Regions from separate parts of the Dorea sp. 210702-DFI.3.17 genome, predicted to be linked through region 2. Evidence: a T-box and tRNA genes for the amino acid it is inferred to sense, from the RefSeq annotation. Region 2 holds a T-box; the other holds one or more tRNA genes.
The links. A T-box is a leader RNA that pairs with one kind of tRNA and senses whether it is charged. The one in region 2 lies ahead of LI149_RS04370 (valine--tRNA ligase), so its partner is inferred to be a tRNA-Val.

Region 1: it encodes a tRNA-Val, which carries the amino acid that the T-box ahead of LI149_RS04370 (valine--tRNA ligase) is inferred to sense. The anticodon was not compared.

Annotation. Positions count from the first base shown of each region.
Region 1 is NZ_JAJCNB010000001.1:366,195-374,315, forward strand. It holds gene LI149_RS01800 (DUF4234 domain-containing protein) at 1-390, opposite strand, end outside; gene LI149_RS01805 (hypothetical protein) at 413-562, opposite strand; gene LI149_RS01810 (GNAT family N-acetyltransferase) at 549-1,571, opposite strand; gene ispF (2-C-methyl-D-erythritol 2,4-cyclodiphosphate synthase) at 1,660-2,229, opposite strand; tRNA gene LI149_RS01820 (tRNA-Met) at 2,414-2,487, opposite strand; tRNA gene LI149_RS01825 (tRNA-Val) at 2,505-2,577, opposite strand; gene bilS (flavodoxin family protein BilS) at 2,649-3,152, opposite strand; partial or broken gene LI149_RS01835 (response regulator) at 3,190-3,540, opposite strand; partial or broken gene LI149_RS01840 (carbohydrate ABC transporter substrate-binding protein) at 3,536-3,826, opposite strand; cyclic di-GMP riboswitch class I at 3,969-4,044, opposite strand; tRNA gene LI149_RS01845 (tRNA-Met) at 4,144-4,217, opposite strand; gene ftsH (ATP-dependent zinc metalloprotease FtsH) at 4,488-6,305, opposite strand; gene LI149_RS01855 (APC family permease) at 6,443-7,825, opposite strand; gene LI149_RS15410 (hypothetical protein) at 7,837-7,968, opposite strand; gene LI149_RS01860 (hypothetical protein) at 7,965-8,121, opposite strand, start outside.
Region 2 is NZ_JAJCNB010000003.1:90,768-98,888, reverse strand. It holds gene LI149_RS04390 (DNA-deoxyinosine glycosylase) at 208-705, shown strand; gene LI149_RS04385 (protein-ADP-ribose hydrolase) at 982-1,785, shown strand; gene LI149_RS04380 (AEC family transporter) at 1,847-2,791, shown strand; gene LI149_RS04375 (hypothetical protein) at 2,755-2,985, shown strand; T-box leader at 3,346-3,572, shown strand; gene LI149_RS04370 (valine--tRNA ligase) at 3,785-6,439, shown strand; gene LI149_RS04365 (LTA synthase family protein) at 6,455-8,121, shown strand, end outside.

The DNA.
Region 1 (8,121 bases), on a different contig from region 2:
AAATACAAGTCCGCCACCTGTCGCCTGTGTATCGCCACAGATCTGATTAACCTCGTCATTCAGCTTGATCATCCAGTAAATTCCATAGAGTCCGCATGTTACAATCGAAAGAATGACTGCAATCGCAATATTTCTCTCCTGGATTCCCGGGAATCTCTGATTCATGCCGCCTGCCGGGCCGCCATATTGATTCTGGTTTCCATAATTATTCTGATTTCCATATGCATTCCGACTATTATTCGTATCTGCACTTGTATACTGAGCCTGTCGTGGTACTTCGTATGTCTGCTGGCTTTGATTCGCATTCACATCAGCTAAAGCCGCTCCGCACTGTTTACAGAACTTTGCTCCGTCCTCACACTGAGATCCACATTTGTGACAAAATTTCATTTCTCATTCCTCCTAAGTAAATCTATAAATATGCAGGGCAATATTTTTGTGAAATAATGCTTTGCCCGCCAATATTTACGATGACTGCGCCATCTTTTTTATCATAGCACAGTTTCCTGTATTCGTCTATTGCAGAAATATGAAAAAGCATACTTGGATCAAACTGCTTCATTCAGATAAATCCTGGAAAGTGGAATAATCTTTTCAAGCTCCGATGCCATTCGTCCCGACATGGAAACTCCTTCTTCTTTACTGATTTCTTCTACCGTTTTTGCACCAAAGACAAGTTCTCCCAATGCACTGACCGGCAGAATACCTTCACTGGTTTCTGGCTTTCCATCCATAAGCATCAGGCCTGAAAACTCCGTTCCTGTCATTGTAACGTAACGGTTATTCTCCGGAATCAGTGGGTCTGTAATCTGAAAGCTGACTGCCATAAGACTTTTTAACTTCAACGACATCAACATTCTTCTGACATCTACGATCCGAATCATAATCTTCGGTTTTGCTTCCTTTTTTTCCACTTCTTCCATCTCTTTAGATTCTTCATAATATGGTCTTACATCAACAATCTGTCCATCTTTTCTGTAGATGATAAGCTTTCCATCTTCACATGCCAGCTCTTTCAGTAACCGTTCATAATAATTCTTATCACGCTTAGCGTAAACCTGGTATTTTCTCGCCAGTTCTTTCTGTGCCCAGGCTGAAATTTCATCACAATCTTTGTCTTCAGCCGCCTGTACAGTAATACTTTCCGCCAGTTTCTCCTCCGGAGCATAATATTCAATATTCTGTTCATACATCGTCCGGAAATCATGTGGCAGATAAATAGCCTCCACTGCCGGCATCAGATAAGTAAATGTTACACCGGCCTGGTACATATCCAAAAGAGCCTCTCTTAAAAGTCCGGCCATATACCTTCTGCCACGGTATTCCTTTCTCGTTGCAACTGCCACAATGTAATAAGATTCCTTTTCAATTCCATTGACCATCAGTGTATATGGATTTAAATGCAGCATAGCCTGAATATCATCGTCTTCCCGAACAACATAAATTATGTTGTCCTTCGTCTTCTCCTGATAATAATAATCTACAAAGCTTTTCTCGTCTTCCGAAAACACTTCTTCATAAAGCTTTCTCGTATCTAAATGCTGTGAAACTTCCAGCTTTTCAATTTTCATATGTCCTTTCCTCCAGCCACACTGTACATTTTACTTTATAATTCCAGATTATATAGATGTTGGGCTCAAAAGCACACAACTATGATACCTACGGATTCTGGCATCCACTACAGCCCGTACATCCGCCACAACTGCCTGCACAACCAGAACTTACATCCGCCGGACCGACACCGTAACTGTAATTCACAATCGTCTCAAGTGACGCAATTGCCTGTGCCGAAATACCTTCTCCGCTTCCGGTAAATCCAAGTCCTTCCTCTGTAGTTGCCTTAATATTCACCTGACTTACTTCAATTGCAAGGGCATCTGCAACATTTTTTTTCATCTGCTCAATATAAGGTGCCATCTTCGGACGCTGTGCAATGATTGTCGCATCAATATTTCCAACCACATACAGCTCATCATCAATCAACTCTCGTACATACTCCAAAAGCTTTATACTGGAAATTCCTTTATATTTTGGGTCTGTATCCGGAAAATGCTTCCCAATATCTCCAAGCGCTGCTGCTCCGAGAAGGGCATCCATAATCGCATGGAGAAGCACATCCGCATCCGAATGTCCCAAAAGACCTTTCTCATACGGTATCTGGACACCTCCGATAATCAGATCTCTTCCTTCTACTAATTTGTGAACATCGTATCCCAAACCAACTCGCATTTTAATTCCTCCACAAAACTTTTTTCATTCTCCATTGTCAATGTCTTTTTTTATTATACATGAGAGAATATTCAGAGTCAACGAAAGGCCACTATAGCCAGAGTTTTTTTGCATAATAGAAAATGCAATTTCTTATACCACAAAAAAAGAAATCTGCTTTTGCAAATTCCTTTTCTTACACAAGTAGCGGGAACTGGATTTGAACCAGCGACACCGCGGGTATGAACCGCGTGCTCTAGCCAACTGAGCTATCCCGCCATATATTGAGGTATATATGGGACCAATAGGGCTCGAACCTATGACCCTCTGCTTGTAAGGCAGATGCTCTCCCAGCTGAGCTATGATCCCATATCTTGTGGCTCTCTCGAACCGACTTCGTTAGTATACATCAATATAGTGAGTATTGTCAATAACTTTTTTTATTTTTTTATTATCTTTTTTAATTTTTCCAGATCGTCCATATCAGGATGTGACAATGCACAGTCAAAATTTGCGATCAACATATCAAGATTCGCTGGATGTTCCGGATTTTCTTTCATCTTTACATATCGTTCACGCACAGATTGTGGCATTTTTCCCTGGCACATATACTCTCCAATAACAGCATTGCTTGAATCAATGGATTGTTTGACTTGTCCGAGAATCTTTTCAAAATATACATCACTTCCACCGAACCCAGCCGTTCCAAACAGAAAAATCTTCTTGTTTTTTAGTTTCGCTAATAATTCTAATGTCTTGGTATCCGCGCTCCCTTTGTCAGTCCAAAATCCGATATACAACAAATCGGATGGAGGGATCTTTGAATCATTCTCCCCAAAATAATCGCACTTATCTTTTGGCAATATTTCATAGACTGCATCAGCCAGCTTCTTTGTATTACCAGTTGAACTACTGAATACGATTGAATAATTTTCTTGTTCCATATCTCATCGTCTCCTTCTTTGTTTGATTTTTGCTGTGCTAAACTCTCTCCAGATTATGTTGTAACGCATCAATCAAATCTTTAATAACAATTGGCTTGGATAAAAATCCATCCATACCACATTCCAGTGCTTTCTTTCTATCTTCCTCAAAAGCATTGGCAGTCATGGCAAGAATTGTAATTCCCGCCAGTTTTGGATCCTCCAGTGCGCGGATCTGCTTTGTTGCCTCATATCCATTCATCACAGGCATCTGCACATCCATCAGCACCAGATCATAACCAGCTGCTGTTGAATTCTTAACCTTCTCCACTGCCTCTGCTCCATCTTCTGCTGTATCAACCAGAAAGCCATATTCATTAAGGATCTCCACCGCAATTTCACTGTTCAAAAAGGTCTTTGTTCACTACAAAGCCATGCGCATCCGCACACACCGGAAGCCAGTTTACGCTTCCATCTTCATTCATAAAATTATTAAGATATGTGTCATAGACAGCACCTGCCACGTTGGTTGTAGAAAGATCCATCAGACTGTTTTTCAGAGGACTTGCATCGTGAAGTGAAAAACAACAGCAGGTTATAATATCCGGCAATCCACCGTTTTCCTTAAGAAACTTGTAGAAATCCAGGTCATTATTGCCTACTACAAATTCAACATTGATATTCGGAAGCTGTTCCATTTTTTCTTTTTCAATATGCTCCCCCCTTGTAAAATTGTTTTCCACTAATTCATGAATTCATGAATTATCTTTACTAATAGTTTCGTATCAACAGATTTTATAAAAAAACACCATCTAAAATAGACAGTGTACATCCTTTTTTTACAACTGGCTACCATTTTACAGGTCCTATAGCTTTGCGTCGCAGACTTTCGTCTGTTTTGCCCAAAATATTATTTTAATTATAGCACTTCTTATTTTCTCATGTCTATATTTTTCTATGGCAAAGTATAAAAAGAAAAAAAAGAACTCACAATGTGAATTCTCTTTCCAAGTAGCGGGAACTGGATTTGAACCAGCGACACCGCGGGTATGAACCGCGTGCTCTAGCCAACTGAGCTATCCCGCCATATTTATATTCGCTGCTCTCTTGAACCAGCTTCCTAAGTTTACAATAAGATTCTACTTTCGTCAACAACTTTTTTTAAATTTTTCAATTTTTTCTACATTTGCAAAAATTTCATCTTTTATTTCGTCCCTCGCATCAGTAAATACCTGTGTTCCAATAGATACTCAAAAGAAAAAAGCGAGTCTGTGCGTGGAATCCGGTTTTACCTCATAGATACATTTTCCCGAACTCCTGCACATTCTCGCTGAGTGTATTCACTCCTCTTCCTGATCAGGCGTTTAAAATATTCATGAATTCTTCTCCTGTAATCGTTTCTTTCTCATACAGATACCTTGCCAGATCGTCCAGTTTTTCTCTGTTCTCCATCAATATTCCAGCTGCTTTTTCATGTTCACTTCGAACAACTTCCACAACCTTCTCATCAATCTTTGTCTGCGTCTCTGCCGAACAGGTCAGGGAAGAATCTCCTCCTAGATACTGATTCGTCTGCACTTCCATTGCAACCATATCAAAATCACACGTCATTCCATATCTTGTGATCATAGCCCTTGCAAGCTTGGTTGCCTGTTCAATATCATTGGAAGCTCCCGTCGTGACTGAACCAAACACAATTTCTTCCGCTGCCCTTCCTCCTGTAAGAGTCGCGATCTTATTCAGGATTTCTTCTTTTGTCATCAGATAATGATTGCCTTCCTCGACCTGCATCGTATAGCCAAGAGCCCCCGACGTTCTGGGAACAATGGTAATCTTCTGAACCGGTGCAGAATTTGTCTGCTTTGCAGCCACAAGTGCATGCCCGATTTCATGATATGCCACAATACGCTTTTCTTTATCTGTCAGTATTGCATTTTTCTTCTGATATCCGGCGATAACAACCTCAATACTCTCCTCCAGATCTTCCTGCGTTACAAATTTACGGTTGTCACGAACTGCACGAAGCGCTGCTTCATTTACAATATTAGCAAGTTCCGCTCCAGAAGCTCCGGAAGCCATACGTGCCACTTTATTATAATCTACATTATCACCAACTTTTATTTTCTTTGCATGAACCTTCAGGATATCTTCTCTTCCTTTCAGATCAGGAAGTTCTACCGGCACACGTCTGTCGAACCGTCCCGGTCTTAAAAGAGCCGGATCCAGGGATTCTGGACGGTTCGTTGCCGCAAGAATGATCACGCCCGTGTTGTCTTCGAATCCGTCCATCTCTGTCAACAACTGATTCAAGGTCTGCTCACGTTCATCATTTCCACCTATCTGTCCGTCCCGCTTCTTACCGATTGCATCTATCTCATCAATAAACACAATACATGGTGCTTTTTCTTTTGCCTGCTGGAACAGATCACGCACCTTTGATGCACCCATACCAACGAACATCTCTACAAATTCAGAACCGGACATGGAGAAAAATGGAACATTTGCCTCACCGGCAACTGCTTTTGCAAGCATCGTCTTACCTGTTCCCGGAGGTCCTACAAGAAGAATTCCTTTCGGCATCGAAGCTCCGATTTCTTTATATCTGGCCGGGTTATGAAGATATTCTACAATCTCGCTTAAATTCTCTTTCGCCTCATCTTCACCTGCAACATCACGGAAACGGATTCCCTCGGATGATTTCACATAAATCTTCGCACTGCTTTTTCCCATTCCGAAAGACATGGCGTTTTTTCCACCGGCCCGCTTCATCAATTTTCTGGACATGTATTCTCCCAATGCCACAAAAAACAAGATTGGAAGCACCCAGGATAAAATATTAACCAGAATCGGAGATGACTGATCAATTTCTTCTCCGTAAAAAGAAACATCCGCTTCATATAATCGTTTCGTCAGATCCGGATCATTGACCATCGCCGTTTTGTAAATGGTCTTCCCGTCTTTTCCTGTAAATAAGATTGTATTATCCTGTTGCTGCAATTCTACTTTTTTTATCTCCTTTTTCTCGGTCATAGAGATAAATGTTCCATAATCTACATCTTTAATCTGCTTTTCCTTTATGTAAGGCATCGCAATAATGTTAAATAATATCAGGATAATCAGCACAATCGTATAATAAAACATCAACGGTTTTTTCGGCCGTTTCACCTGTTCCATAATCATTCCTCCATTCTTTCAATATCGAATTCAATTTTCTTTTATATGGTAACAGTTTTTGTCTGATTATTCCAGTTTTATATTATAAAAATTGTATGAATTTCGTAAAATAAAAATATTAAAGTACAATCTTCCAATTATAATTCCTTCGGTTTCGGCCACTTCTGAGTACCGGCTTTTAAGAACTGTGATTTATCTATAAACTTCAGTCTCCTTTTCAAGAACCAGACAGATGCCAGGAAATAAAATGCAACTCCGCCTAGTATATTAATCCAATAACCCAGATACATACCCAGCAGCGTCATACCGATCAACACTGCTGCGATCAATGCAGGTACCGGATGGATTGGTGCAACATATCCACGCTCAATCGTTCCAAGGGGATACATTTTCCGGAACCGGAACATCATGATCACTGTCAGCACATATACCATCAACGCTGAAAATATAGAAAATGTAACAACCTGATCCAACATTCCTGTAAATGCAAATGCCATAGATATCGGCAGTAAAAATACAGTTGCCCGGTACGGTGTCTTATATTTCGGATGTGTCTTTGCAAATATCGGCGGGATCAGCCCATCTCTTGACATTGCAAACCAAGCTCTGCTTGCATCGTTAATGCAGCCATTTGCTGAAGCCAGACACGCCATAATCGTACCAACAAACAATGCAATGATAACATATAATTTTCCAGTTGCCAGTGCCGCGTCATACAACGGATATGCAGACTCACCAAGCTTTTCTGCCGGGACAAGACCTGAGCACACAAACCATGTTGTAGTAGCACCAATCAGCAGCACGGACAAACCTATCATAGTTCCCAGTGGCAGAGCTCTGCTGGTAGACCTGCATTCTTCTGCCGCCAGTGCTCCTCCTTCGATTCCCAGGAAAAACCAGACTGCAAACTGCATGGCTGCAATAATTCCAAGATAACCATATGGAAGTCCATCTGTCATTTTTTTCAAATTAATCAAAGTCAGCTGTGGATCATAAAAACTTGTTGAAAATAATAAAATAAATATCGTCACAAATGCAACTGCCGTAATCACAAAATTCAGGGTCAAGGTTGCATAGACACCACGGTAATTCATATATGTCAGCACAAGCAGACTTAATATGATAAATGGCAGTGCTTTTACATTCGGGTTCAATGATTCAAGTATCTGTCCGACGACCAGAACATCGGCTGCTTCCAACATTGCATATTCCAGCACAAGCATCAGCCCTACGTTAAATGCAGCTAAAGGTCCAAGCATATATTTCGCCATTGTATACTGTCCGCCTGCCTCCGGCATGACCGAACCCATCTCCGTATTCATCATCACGATCATGACATAAAGCATGGCTACCGTCCAAAGTGCAATAACAGAACCAATCGATCCTCCTTTTGCGACCGTAAAATTCCATCCCATGAACTCTCCAACAAGTACAATTCCTACTCCAAGAGCCCAGATATGAATTGGTCCGAGAACTTTCGAAAGTCCCTGACTCTTTTCATTTGTCTTTTCTTTCTCCATAAGTATGCCTCTTAGTCTTTCTTTTCAAGCTTTTTCTCTTCTCTGTTCCTTTTTTCCACTTTTATCAGATCACTCAAGATCAAATAAAGAAATACTGCACATAATACCCATGCTGCAATATTTATAATTGTCCATATGCTCATACCTGTTCCTGCTCCTTTTCGCTATATTCCAGTTCAATAATTTCCTTTAAATCTTTTTTGCTTCTTTTCACAAGAAATGTTACATATGCTGCCAGCGCAACTACAACCGGCACCAGTGTAGATGCCTGGATCACATATGCTTTTCCTGCCTCC
Region 2 (8,121 bases):
ACAAATCATGCAGACGAAAAAACAAACAACATACAAGTAACATATGGATAAAAAAGGAAAACAGAGTGACTGGTACAAGAAATTATGCTATGATTAGGGACGAAAAAACGTAGATTTACAGAGGTGCGCAATAGAAGTATGTCATGCAATTGCATGACGCGCACCTCGCAGCAAAAATGTCAGAGTATGCGTAAATGGAGTTGGATTATGGAAGTAGAACATGTAACACATGAATTTAAACCAATTTATAATAAAGAATCTAAAGTTTTGATGCTTGGAACAATGCCATCCCCAAAATCCCGGGAAGTAGGATTTTATTACGGGCATCCAAGAAACCGGTTCTGGAAAGTATTGTCAGATGTATGTGGAGAGGAAGTGCCGGAGACTAAGAAAGATAAAATCACATTTGCCTTGCGCAATCATATCGCAGTATGGGATGTACTGGCAGGCTGCGAGATTCGGGGAGCAGATGACAGCAGCATCCGTAATCCAAAACCAAATGACATGAATCTTATCCTAAAAGAAGCACCAATACAGGCAATCTTTGCAACAGGCCAAAAAGCAGCACAACTGTACAGACGCTATTGCTACAAAGATACGGGCATTGAAATCATCTGCCTGCCTTCCACAAGCCCTGCGAACTGTCGGGTAAGCTACGAAGAACTATATGAGGCTTATTCAGTGATACAAGAATACATTAGATAGATAATTATATATAGGTACAAAATGAAAACTTACTATTCAAGTCGAACATCCGTGAGACTTGGCGCGTGATTCTGGTCAGAGAAGCTGACATATTCCTATCAGAATCACTGCGCATCCTCGCGGAGCGTTTATCTCAGTCGGAGACCTAACTCCCACTGAGACAAATTTGCTATTACTTATCACCTGAAGAGGTGGGAGTCTTCTCGACTGAGATAAACAGGCTAAGGTAGATTTAGAATTAGGAGTTTGAATATTTATTTTAACAGGAGGAAGCTTATGACACGTGAGCAAAAAGTCAGCACGTTAATACAATATCTGAAACAGGAAAATCAAGGCTATGCCAGTATTCCGGATCCAATCGATGAGGGAGAACAAAGGCGTCTTCTTCGAAGCCTCATGAATGTTCGTTATCCGGGACATGCATCAGCAGAATATGAAAAATTGCAAGATGAACTTTTACAGGAAGAAGCAAAGGAAAAAGGAATCGTGACATGCAACGATATTCCGGTGATCGAGCAGGAATATCCATGCTCAGAGATCAAGAACAGTGACCGCATTTCCCTGTGGCGCGGTGACATTACAAGACTAGGCGTAGATGCAATAGTAAATGCAGCGAACAGTCAGCTTCTCGGCTGTTTTGTACCATGTCATGGCTGCATCGACAACGCCATTCACTCGGCGGCAGGAATTCAGCTTCGTAATGAATGTGCAGAAATCATGGCAGAACAAGGACACGAAGAACCGATAGGAAAAGCAAAGATTACAAAAGGCTACAACCTTCCGGCTAAACATGTCATACATACAGTAGGACCAATTGTCGGACTGGCAGTAACAGAAAAACAAAAAGAGCAGCTAAAAGACTGCTATCTCAACTGCCTGAAAGTGGCAGAAAAATCAAGTTTAAAATCCATAGCATTTTGTTGTATCTCAACCGGAGAATTCCATTTTCCCAATAAACTGGCAGCAGAAATCGCAGTAGACACGGTTGACCGGTTTTTAACAAAAACTAGCATCGAACGTGTGATCTTTAACGTGTTCAAAGAGCAAGATTTTAATATATACAAGAAACTTTTTTGTTAGCGGTACCGGGGTTTTTCTGAAAAAACCCCGTCCCCAATTGGATTTTATCTGGAGGTTGTAGATGGATAATTTATTTTTTTGTTTAAATGCGACAGGTCCCATATTCTTAATGATGATCCTGGGACTTTTTTTTCGTCATATAGGCTGGATGGATGAGGAGTTTGCCTCGAAAATGAATAAATTCGTATTTAAAGTGCCGTTGCCGTTATTATTATTCGGGGATCTTGCGACAGTAGATTTTTCGGAAGTCTGGAATGTAAAATTTGTTATATTCTGTTTTATTGTAACCTTGATCTGCATTATAATTTCAGCGGGAATTTCCTGTCTTTGGAAGGATAAGTCTATCCGTGGGGAATTTATTCAGGCTTCTTATCGAAGCAGCGCGGCGCTTCTTGGTATTGCATTTATCCAAAATATTTATGGAAATGCGGGTATGGCGCCAGTCATGATCATCGGCAGTGTTCCGCTTTATAATATTATGGCGGTTGTTGTGCTGTCCTTTTTCAAACCGGGACAGAGCAAGATTGATAAAGCGGTACTAAAGAAAACTTTAAAAGGAATTATTACCAACCCGATTATTATTGGAATTGTGGTTGGACTTCTATGGTCGGCATGCCGTCTTCCATTTTCCGGAATCCCGGCGAAGACGGTGACAAGTATTGGAAACATGGCAACTCCGATGGGACTTATGGCAATGGGAGCGACCTTTGATATCCACAAAGCTTCCGCGAAAGCCAAACCATCTATTGTGGCGGCTGTTATGAAGCTTGTCGGATTTGCGGCAGTCTTTCTGCCAATTGCAGTCGGGCTGGGATTTAAGAATGAAGAAATCGTTGCAATCCTTGTTATGCTCGGATCTGCGACGACTGTAAGTAGTTATGTTATGGCAAAAAATATGGGACATGAAGGTGTCCTTACTGCCAGTACAGTAATGCTTACCACTATGTTCAGTGCATTCACATTGACCGGGTGGCTGTATATATTGAAAACTTTAGGAATCGTGTAATAAAGAAGCTTAATTTCTCTCATTATAACGGCGAAGAAGAACGGACAGAAACAATCCCGGCAGGCGGTTCTACCTGCTTAAAACAACTCAAAGAAAATATAGAGTACACCGTAGGAATACACGCAGATGTCACAGAAGATACTCCTATTAAACTGACAACTTATGACGGAGAAGAGAGAGATGCCGAACTATAAAGTAATTGTATAACAGGTAATAATGGAAGCGATTGCATAATATATCTACTGAAAAATAACAGATTTCCTATACAGTAGTGGATATCACAATACAAAAGCATCAAAAGGGTCTCAAGAAAGCATGGAGTTATTTTCGAAATTGGTGCGAGCATAGCCTGTGAGATTATGCACTGTCTGAGCCATCAGCGAGTTTGCATAATCTCACAGAGATAAGCGGCGCAGCAACAATAGAAAATCACTCAGCTTTCGAGATCCCCTTTTGATGCGGTCTCTTAAGGTTTTCTGAAAATTCCCTAAAAACCTTGACAAACAGGACTTCTGTGGCTATGATATTTTGTAGTTTCATGGTTGATAAACCAGTTAAATGCGTTGAAAAAGAGGAGTATGCATAGGTCGTTCTGACAGAGAGAGATGCCCATTGGCTGCGAGGCACTTGAGAATAGAGATGCAGAAGGTAGCTTTGGAGCAGGAACGCTGAAGTCACAGTAGGCGGTCCCGGAGTCGTTCCCGTTAAAGAATAGGATGAGATGTATAGAGGAGTTTCTTCTATATAATAAAGGTGGTACCGCGAATCAATCGCCCTTTGTGAGAATAAAGGGCGTTTTTTTTATAATTAAGAAATGCATTTTCTAATTATAAAAAAGCCTCCGGCAGGATGCGCACTGCGGCGTACAATGATGGTACCGCAAGCGACCACCGCAGGCGCCAGAATGTGCTGGGGCACATTCTATATTTTGCCCTGAAATGTGAAAAATGTGTGAAAACATGAACCAGGAAACACGTATTTGAGGAGGAGACTATGAGTCAGAATTTGGAGAAAACTTACAATCCGAAAGAGATTGAAGACAAACTGTACCAAAAGTGGTGCGAAAATAAGTATTTCCACGCAGAAGTGGACAGAAGTAAGAAACCATTTACAATCGTAATGCCGCCACCGAATATTACCGGTAAGCTTCACATGGGACATGCTCTTGACAACACGATGCAGGATATCCTGATCCGCTACAAGAGAATGCAGGGATACAATGCACTGTGGATTCCGGGAACAGACCATGCGGCTATTTCTACAGAAGTAAAGGTTACCAATCAGTTAAAAGACGAAGGTATTGATAAAAAAGAACTTGGCCGTGAGAAATTCTTAGAGAGAACATGGCAGTGGAAAGAAGAATATGGCGGAACTATCACATCACAGCTTAAAAAGATGGGTGTTTCCTGTGACTGGGACAGAGAGCGTTTCACAATGGACGAGGGATGTTCTGAAGCAGTTGAGAAAGTATTCCTAAACCTTCATAAAAAAGGATTCATTTACAGAGGATCCAGAATCATCAACTGGTGTCCGGTATGTAAGACTTCCCTGTCTGATGCCGAGGTAGAGCATGAAGAGCAGGACGGATTCTTCTGGCACATTAAGTACCCAATTGTAGGAACAGACCGTTTCCTTGAGATTGCAACAACACGTCCGGAGACTCTTCTGGGAGATACTGCAATTGCAGTTCACCCGGATGATGAGAGATATAAAGATATCGTTGGAAAGATGTGTAAACTGCCACTGACAGACCGTGAGATTCCAATCGTTGCAGATTATTATGTAGACAAAGAGTTCGGAACAGGTGCTGTTAAGATCACACCGGCACATGACCCTAATGACTTTGAAGTTGGAAAACGTCACAATCTGCCAGAACTTAACATCATGAATGATGATGCTACGATCAACGAGAAGTATGGTGGAAAATATGCAGGCATGGATCGCTACGAAGCAAGAAAAGCTATGGTAGAGGATCTGAAAGAGCAGGGATATCTTGTAAAAGTTGTTCCACATTCTCATAATGTAGGAACTCACGACAGATGTCACACAACGGTAGAGCCAATGATCAAACAGCAGTGGTTCGTAAAGATGGAAGAGCTTGCAAAACCAGCCATTGAGGCAATCAAGAATGGTGAGCTTAAGTTTGTACCAGAGCGTTTTGATAAGATTTACCTGCACTGGCTTGAGAATATCCGTGACTGGTGCATATCCAGACAGATCTGGTGGGGACATAGAATCCCGGCGTACTACTGCCAGGATTGTGGAGAAGTCGTAGTGGCTTCCGAAGCACCGGAAAAATGCCCGCATTGTGGTTGTACACATTTTAAACAGGATGAGGATACGCTGGATACATGGTTCAGTTCTGCGCTTTGGCCATTCTCAACACTTGGCTGGCCACATGAGACGGAAGATCTTGATTACTTCTATCCAACGAATGTACTTGTAACCGGATACGACATCATTTTCTTCTGGGTTATCCGTATGGTATTCTCAGGATATGCACATACAGGAAAGGCACCATTTAACACAGTACTGATCCACGGACTTGTTCGCGATTCTCAGGGACGCAAGATGAGTAAATCACTTGGAAATGGTATCGATCCTCTGGATATTATCGATCAGTACGGCGCAGACGCACTTCGTATGACACTGATTACAGGAAATGCTCCTGGAAATGATATGCGTTTCTACAACGAACGTGTAGAGGCAAGCCGTAATTTTGCAAATAAAGTATGGAATGCTTCCAGATATATTCTTATGAATATGGAAGGAAAAGAGATCACAGAGCCACAGGCAGAGGATCTGGGACCTGCAGACCGCTGGATTTTATCTGCATGCAATAATGTGGTAAAAGATGTAACAGAGAACTTAGATAAGTTCGAGCTTGGAATTGCACTTTCCAAGATTTATGACTTTATCTGGGACGAGTTCTGTGACTGGTACATTGAACTTTCAAAATATGCAATCTACCACGCAGACGAGAATCCGAAGAGTGCGAACGCTGCACTTTGGACATTGAAGAAAGTTCTTGGTGATGCACTGAAGCTTCTTCACCCATACATGCCATTTGTTACAGAGGAAATCTACAGCAAACTGGTTCCAGAAGAAGAGTCACTGATGATGTCAAGCTGGCCGGTATATGAGGAAAAATGGAATGACGCAGAGAATGAAAACATTCTGAACCATTACAAAGAAATCGTAAGAGGTGTCAGAAACGTCCGTTCTGAGATGAATGTTCCAAATTCCAGAAAGGCAACGATCTACGTTGTATGCGAGGACGAGAAGCTGGCGAAAGGTCTTGCAGTATTAAAAGAGTCTGCAATGATGATGGCATCTGCCGGAGACTTCATTGTACAGGCAGACAAGAGCGGTATCGCAGACGATGCAGTGTCTGTAGTAGTTCCGGATGCAACCGTTTATGTGCCGCTTGAGGAGCTGATCGATTTTGAGCAGGAAAAAGAGCGTCTTACAAAAGAAGAGACTCGCCTGAATAAAGAGATTGCACGTTCCAACGGCATGCTGAATAACGAGAAGTTTGTAAGCAAAGCACCGGCTGCAAAGGTACAGGAAGAGCGTGAGAAACTAGAAAAATATGAGCAGATGCTTGCTCAGGTCAAGGAGCGTCTTGCTGGATTACAGAAAAAATAAATGTAAGGGGATATTATGAAAAAGCTGCGAAAGGAAGAGGTTATAGCATACTGGAAGGAACGTAGAGAGCGAAGGGCAAGAATACTGGAAGAGAGAAGAAATGGTGCATTTGCGCAGAAGATGAAACCTGTCTATCAGTTTATGAACCGGTTTTCTCTGATATTTCACGCGCTTTTAGCATGTCTGATCAACTTTGCAATTGAGGCAATTTCAAGACATTCACTTGTTCAGGCATGGAGCTATATGACACAGACACCACTCGTCTTCCTTTACAATGCATTTATGATATTTATGACATTTACGGTGGTATACCTGTTCAGGCGAAGGGTGTTCACAAGAATCATTATCGGTGTACTTTGGATGATTCTTGGAATCTGTAACGGTTACATGCTGATGAAGCGAGTGACACCGTTCAATGCCCAGGACCTGAAGGTAGCAACCGATGCGGTCAGCCTGATCAACAATTATTTCAATGGATTTGAGATCGTGATCGTATTGGTGGGAATTGCAGCGGTCATTATATGGCTGATTTCCATGTGGCGCCGCGGTGGTCAGTATGAAGGGGAAATGCACCGGCTTCTGGCAATTGCCGGAGTGGCTGTATGTGCCATGTTATTCAGCTTCACAACAGATCAGGCAATTGATAAGCGAGTGCTTTCCACATACTTTGGAAATATTGCGTTTGCCTATGAGGATTACGGACTTCCGTACTGCTTTATGTCCAGTGTATTTAATACAGGAATCGATGAGCCGAATGATTATAATAAGGAGACTATTGATCAGATTACGAATAACGGAGAAATGGCCGAGAATAAAACAGGGCGTGCCTCTGATGATCTTCCGAATATCATTGTGGTTCAGTTAGAGTCTTATTTTGATGTAGATGAGGCGGAATTTTTCACAACAAGCGAAGATGCATGCCCGAATCTGCATGAGATGTACAAGAATTATTCTTCCGGATATTTCAAAGTTCCGTCTGTAGGAGCCGGAACCGCGAATACAGAGTTCGAAGTGCTGACAGGAATGAATATGCGTTTCTTCGGACCTGGAGAGTATCCGTATAAAACAGTTGTCAAGAACCAGCCATGTGAGAGTGCTGCAACAGCTCTTTCAGCACTGGGATACGGTACTCATGGACTGCACAATAACGGAGGTAACTTCTACAGTCGTGCAAAAGTCTATGATCATATGGGATTTGACAGTTTTACAAGTAAAGAGTTTATGAATATTCTTCAGCTTACGCCAAATGGATGGGCAAAGGACGAGGTTCTGGTAGACAATATTATGGAAGCTATGGATACGACCGAGCAGCAGGATTTCGTATTTACCGTCAGTGTGCAGGGACATGGAGATTACCCGGAGGAGCAGCTGATTGAGAATCCGAAGATCAAAGTAGAAGGTATCGATGACGAAGCAAAGAAGAATAAATGGGAATATTATGTAAACATGGTCTATGAGATGGACAAGTTTGCAGGAGATCTTGTGAAAGCAGTGGAAGATCGTGGAGAACCGGCAGTTGTCGTATTCTACGGAGACCATTTACCGACTATGGGACTTACCGCAGAAGATTTAAAGAGCCGTTATCTCTATAACACAAATTATGTGATCTGGGATAACATCGGACTGGAACAGCAGGATAGAAATATTCCGGCTTATCAGCTAATGGCGGATGTGATGAACCG